Linked DNA regions of Pseudophaeobacter arcticus DSM 23566. The protein of the gene in region 1 interacts with the protein of each later gene in a pairwise test. Links are inferred from orthologs where the notes say so. Each region holds a gene or a part of one and is shown on either strand. Other genes may lie near its edges. The genes, in order: ARCT_RS0118145 and ftsZ.

Region 1 (3,113 bases):
GCGCCAGCTTAGCGCAGCGCCGCAAAAAGCGCGTCCAGGCGGGCGCATTCGGCCTCGGTGCCGAAGGGTGTATTGACCACAAACATGCCAGAGCCAATCATCCGGTGCCCTTCGCGCGCCGGTGGAAACCGCACCTCGTGGCGCAGGGCGCCGGGCAGATTTTGATTTTCCAGCGCCCGCAGCATGGGTCCATGGGCGCCATCCTTCAGGATCGGATACCACAGGGCAATAATGCCGACGTTCCATTTGCGATGCAGATTGGCGATGATGCCGGGGATGCGGCCATAGTCGCTTTTGATTTCATAGCTTGGATCAATCAACAACACACCGCGCCGGGGGGTGGGTGGCGCCAGCGACTGCGCCAGTTCAAACCCATCCTGCAGATGCACCCTGGCCCGCCCCCGTGGCAGCGCCTGACGCAGGGCCTCGTGCTCGCCGGGATGCAGCTCGGCAAAATGCAGGCTGTCCTGAGGGCGCAGCAAGGTCGAGGCAATCAGCGGGGAGCCGGGATAGGCCATATCGCCATGCGCCGCCTGACAGGCCGCCAGCGCCCGGCGCAGCGGATGCTCGGCTGGCAACAACCCATCGCTCAGAATGCGATCAATGCCCGCTGCCGCCTCACCGGTTTTGACCGCCTCTGGCGCGTCCAGATGGTACAGACCCCGCCCGGCGTGGGTCTCGATATAGCTGACCGGTTTGTCCTTGCGGGTGAGGTAGGACAGAATCATCGCAAGCAGCGCATGTTTCTGCACATCGGCCAGATTTCCGGCATGATAGATATGTTGATATGATAGCATATCACCGACTTTAGCGTGAATTTGCCCCATACGAAACCTCGAAAGAAACCCGGCACGATCTCGACCCCTGCCTGCCAGGCGGGATCTATCCCCGTCGCCCTGCCCCCGGCAAAGCACAAGCCCGATGCCCAGAATATCGCCTGGGCCGGCGAAAAGGCGCTAGTTGACCGTAAAACGCCCTTTCGCGGCAGGGCTGCGCTGGTATAAGACCATGATCTGCGACCCTCGCAGAGTCGCCCCACGCTGCAGTTCAATAGGATCATATTTTATATGGCGCTTTTCGGAAATCTTGGCGGTTTGTTCACCACGGACATGGCTATCGACCTCGGCACCGCAAATACGCTGGTCTATGTCAAAGGCCGCGGCGTGATCCTCTCGGAACCCTCTGTGGTGGCCTATCACATCAAAGACGGCGTCAAAAAGGTACTGGCGGTTGGCGAAGACGCCAAGCTGATGCTGGGCCGGACCCCCGGCAGCATCCAGGCGATCCGCCCCATGCGCGAAGGGGTGATTGCCGATTTTGACACTGCCGAAGAAATGATCAAACATTTCATTCGCAAGGTGCACAAACGCTCGCCGTTCTCCCGCAAGCCAAAGATCATCGTCTGTGTGCCCCACGGCGCCACCCCGGTTGAGAAACGCGCCATTCGCACCTCGGTGCTGTCGGCTGGTGCCGGACGCGCCGGCCTGATCGCCGAACCGATTGCCGCCGCCATTGGCGCTGGCATGCCGATCACCGACCCGACCGGCAACATGGTTGTTGATATCGGCGGCGGCACAACCGAGGTTGCGGTTCTGTCGCTGGGCGATATCGTCTACGCCCGCTCGGTGCGTGTGGGCGGTGACCGCATGGACGAAGCCATCATCTCTTACCTGCGCCGCCAGCAAAACCTGCTGATCGGTGAGGCCACCGCCGAACGGATCAAGACCTCTATCGGCACCGCCCGGATGCCCGACGATGGCCGTGGTCAGTCGATGCAGATCCGGGGGCGCGACCTGCTGAACGGCGTGCCAAAAGAAATCGAAATCAGCCAGGCCCAGGTCGCCGAGGCCCTGGCCGAACCGGTGCAGCAGATCTGCGAAGCGGTGATGACTGCGCTGGAAACAACACCGCCGGATCTGGCGGCTGACATCGTGGACCGGGGCGTCATGCTGACCGGTGGTGGCGCGCTGCTGGGGGATCTGGATCTCGCCCTGCGCGAACAGACCGGGCTGGCCGTCTCGATTGCGGATGAATGTCTGAACTGTGTGGCACTTGGCACCGGCAAGGCGCTGGAGTTCGAAAAACAGCTGCGCCACGCCATCGACTACGACAGCTAAGCCATAACCTGCCCTGCCCCCGCTGAAGCAGGGGGCAGTGACAGGTGTCGGAAAGGAGCCCCTTGGCCAAAGACCGCTCCCAGCGCGAAGACTATACAACCCCGCTGCGCCGCCTTCTGGTCGTAGTGGCCTGTCTCTGTCTGGCCGCGCTGTTTCTGGTCTGGCGGATCGACAGCCCAAGGGTGGAACGGTTTCGCGCACAGCTGATTGACGCGGTTGTGCCCAATATGGACTGGGCCATGGTGCCGGTCACTGGCGCCATCAACCTGTTCCGGGACTTCCAAAGCTACCAACGTCTGGCCGAGCAAAACCGCGAGCTGCGCTCGGAGCTGCGCCAGATGCGGGCCTGGAAAGAGGCCGCCCTGCAGCTGGAGCAGGAAAACGCCCGGTTGCTGGATCTGAACAATGTGCGGCTTGATCCAAAACTCACCTTCATTACCGGCGTGGTCATGGCTGACAGCGGCTCGCCGTTTCGCCAGTCGGTGATTTTGAACGTAGGCGCCCGCGACGGCATTCAGGATGGTTGGGCCACCATGGATGGCATCGGCCTGGTTGGGCGCATTTCCGGCACTGGCCGCAATACGGCCAGGGTGGTGCTGCTGACCGATGCGGCCAGCGCCGTTCCGGTCACCATCCAGCCCTCGGGACAGACAGCGCTGGTGACCGGCGACAACAGCACGGCGCCGCTGCTCACCTTTTTGGAAAACGCCGATCTGGTGCGCCCCGGCGACCGGGTAATCACCTCTGGTGATGGCGATGTCTTTCCTGCCGGTCTGCTTGTCGGGCAGGCAACGCTGGATCGCAGTGGCCGCATGCGGGTGCGGCTATCGGCAGACTATGAACGCCTGGAGTTCCTGCGGGTCCTGCGCCATCATGGCACCCAGGTCATCCGCGATCCCGGCGGGCTGATCGTCCCGGCCCCCGGCGCCAATACCCCCAGATCCCGTCCCGGCGATCTTGAACTGGGGACCGACACTCCTACCGACATTCCCACAG
Region 2 (3,277 bases), 1.9 Mb from region 1 along the record:
ATTTCGATGGGGCTGGGGGTGCCGATGGCCAATGCGGAACGGATCAAGACATTCTGTGGTGGCGTCCATGCCACTGGCGTGGATGACCGGGACATGATCGACATTGGCGGTGACACTGGCGACTGGGAACATGACCGCCGCACAGTTAGTCGCGCTGAACTGATTGGCATCATGCGGCCACGGGTTGAGGAAATTCTCGAAGAGGTGCGCACGCGGCTTGATGCCGCCGGATTCGAATACCTTCCAAGCCAGCAAATCGTTCTCACCGGCGGCTCCAGTCAGATCTTGGGGCTCGACGGTTTGGCCACGCGCATTCTGGGCCAACAGGTTCGGCTGGGTCGGCCATTGCGGGTCCACGGCCTGCCGCAGTCCGCCACCGGACCGGGGTTTGCCGCCGCCGTTGGGTTGAGCCTGTTTGCCGCCCACCCGCAGGATGAGTGGTGGGATTTTGAAACGCCCGTAGACCGCTATCCGGCCCGCTCTATCAGCCGGGCGGTGCGCTGGTTCCGGGACAATTGGTAACAGCACTGAAAAAATATCCCCAGCCTGTGGAAAACCTGGACTGAGCCAGGTGACAGGGCTGGGAAAACCGGATAACAAAGATATAACAGTCGCAAAAAGTGACGCAAAACTGCCGAGCAGAAGGCAACCGCTCAAAATTGAATCTGCGACCCCGGTGGTATCTCCGCTGGGGCTGGTCGCATTGTGTCGGGTCAGGTGGTGTTCTACCAAATCTGCCCGCATGAGCGGAGAATTGCGGATTTTTCTCTGAGATGGGCCATATTTTGTGGCAGATTACGTTTTTTGGGATGACGAGACTCCGCCTTCACGGTAGGATTAAGGCGGAAAAACAGGAATAGCCCTTGCGGGAGGGCTGAGAAACAGGCGGAAAGAGCATGACATTGAACCTTTCGATGCCCGGGCAGGAAGAACTGGCCCCTAAGATCACCGTGTTTGGTGTTGGTGGCGCAGGCGGCAATGCGGTCAACAATATGATCGCAAAAGAGCTGGAAGGTGTCGACTTTGTCGTCGCCAATACCGATGCTCAGGCGCTCCAACAAAACGCGGCAAAAAGCCGGATCCAGCTGGGCGTAAAAGTCACCGAAGGGCTCGGCGCTGGTGCGCGGCCTTCTGTGGGCTCTGCCTCGGCAGAAGAAAGTATCGAGCAGATCGTTGATCACCTGGCGGGAGCACATATGTGCTTTATCACCGCAGGCATGGGCGGAGGCACCGGGACAGGTGCCGCGCCGATCATCGCACAGGCGGCCCGTGAACTGGGTGTTCTGACGGTTGGTGTTGTCACCAAGCCGTTCCAGTTTGAAGGCAACAAGCGGATGAAGCAGGCCGAGGAGGGCGTCGAAGCCCTGCAAAAGGTCGTGGATACGCTGATCATCATTCCCAACCAGAACCTGTTCCGGCTGGCCAATGAAAAGACCACCTTCACCGAGGCCTTCTCGATGGCGGATGACGTTCTGTATCAGGGCGTCAAAGGGGTGACCGACCTGATGGTGCGTCCCGGCCTGATCAACCTCGACTTTGCCGATGTGCGCGCCGTGATGGACGAAATGGGCAAGGCGATGATGGGCACCGGCGAGGCCGAGGGCGAAGATCGCGCCGTGCAGGCGGCTGAAAAAGCCATCGCCAACCCGCTGCTGGATGAAATCAGCCTGCGGGGAGCCAAGGGTGTTCTCATCAACATCACCGGCGCCCATGACTTGACCCTGTTTGAACTGGACGAAGCCGCCAATCGCATCCGCGAAGAGGTGGACCCCGAGGCCAATATCATCGTCGGCTCGACCCTGGATACCGCCATGGAAGGCCGGATGCGTGTTTCCGTCGTGGCAACTGGTATCGACGCGACCGAAGTGATGACAGAGGTGCCGGTACCGCGTCGTCCAATGTCGGCACCGCTGAAAAAAACCGTCACCGTCGAACAGGCCCGTTCGGCCCCGCTGGAACTGAACACCCCGGTTGAGCAACCTCAGGTTGCGGTGGCTGAGGCTGCTCCGGCGGCGCAAGAACCCTCTCTGTTCGAAAGCCTTGACGTGCAGCAGGTTGCTGCGCAGGAGCAGGCCGAAGACATTTTTGAAGAGGTTGTAGAAACTGGTCAGGACGGGCTGCCACAGCCAGCCTATCAGCCGCAGGTTCCGGCTTTCCAGCCACAGATCGATGCGGTTGACGAGCAGCCCGGTGCCTCCTTTGTGGCGCCCAAAGCGCCGGCTCCCGGTACGCCTTCGGCGGATGCCATCGTGCGCCTGCAGGCTGCAGCCGCCCGTGCACAGGGGCAGCAGCGGCCCATGGCACAATCGGCTCCGATGCAGGCGGCTCCGACCCAGCAACCGCAGTATCGCCCTGCTGCGGCTTCTCACGACGCTGAACCACAGTCAGAGCAGCGCCGGTTTGGTCTCAACTCGCTGATCCACCGGATGACCGGCAGCGCCGCTGAAACGCAGGCCGCAAAGCCGCAGCCCGTGCGCCAGCAACCCCCGGTTCAGCAGCAGGCTGCAGCTCCACAACCGCAGCCGGTTCAGCAACAAGAGAGCGATGCCGAGCAGGATCGTATCGAAATTCCGGCTTTCCTGCGCCGTCAAGCAAATTAACCTTTCACTAATCTTATTTGAAGGGCCGCCTTTGGGCGGCCCTTTTTCGTTTTAAACCAATGCATTATGCGGTTCTGAGCAGTGTTTTGCCGATCTGTTACAGGGATGTTTCAAACCGTTACAAAGATTGAGTTGTGGCTTTTTTGTGAAATCCTTACCTGTCTTACCAACACGGCGCGTGTCGCCGGACATAGTGATCAGGAGCACAAGGTGCAAAATACGCTTAAAGCATCAGTGACATTTGAAGGTGTTGGTCTGCATTCCGGTCAATCGGCACGTCTGGTAATCAATCCGGCGCCAGCGGGACACGGCATCGTTTTCAAACGCACTGACATCGCTTTGGGTAACACTATTGTTCCGGCTCTTTGGGATTATGTTGAACGCACAGCCCTGTGCACGCGGCTGATCAATTCTGCGGGTGTCACGATTTCCACCGTTGAACATGTGATGGCCGCCTTGGCCGGTTGTGGTGTCCACAACGCGCTGATCGAAATTGACGGCCCCGAAGTTCCAATCCTGGACGGCTCCTCTGCCGAGTTTGTGCGCGGTATCATGGGGCAGGGCATTCATCGTCTTGCCACCCCTGTAACGGCTATTCAGGTTCTTAAACCAATCACCGTCGAGAATGACGGCGCCAGCGCCACGCTGCTGCCCTGTGATCGCCTGATGATTGAATT

The links.
Region 2: the proteins of ARCT_RS0118145 (region 1) and ftsZ interact in binary tests that used the Escherichia coli proteins (3 or more experiments, as listed by UniProt). The link is inferred for Pseudophaeobacter arcticus DSM 23566 from one-to-one orthologs.

The regions. Positions count from the first base shown.
Region 1 is NZ_KI421507.1:2,867,761-2,870,873, forward strand. What follows is about bases 299-3,092. They hold ARCT_RS0118145 (rod shape-determining protein), read left to right. Parts: upstream 299-1,067; coding sequence 1,068-2,117; downstream 2,118-3,092. Other genes in these bases: ARCT_RS0118140 (23S rRNA (adenine(2030)-N(6))-methyltransferase RlmJ), read right to left, coding at 299-797; mreC (rod shape-determining protein MreC), read left to right, coding at 2,180-3,092. Outside these bases: more of ARCT_RS0118140, read right to left, coding at 9-298; more of mreC, read left to right, coding at 3,093-3,113. UniProt on the Escherichia coli protein: Forms membrane-associated dynamic filaments that are essential for cell shape determination. Acts by regulating cell wall synthesis and cell elongation, and thus cell shape.
Region 2 is NZ_KI421507.1:959,336-962,612, forward strand. Bases 291-3,248 are described here. They hold ftsZ (cell division protein FtsZ), read left to right. Parts: upstream 291-896; coding sequence 897-2,600; downstream 2,601-3,248. Other genes in these bases: ftsA (cell division protein FtsA), read left to right, coding at 291-522; lpxC (UDP-3-O-acyl-N-acetylglucosamine deacetylase), read left to right, coding at 2,811-3,248. In the rest of the region: more of ftsA, read left to right, coding at 1-290; more of lpxC, read left to right, coding at 3,249-3,277. UniProt on the Escherichia coli protein: Essential cell division protein that forms a contractile ring structure (Z ring) at the future cell division site. The regulation of the ring assembly controls the timing and the location of cell division.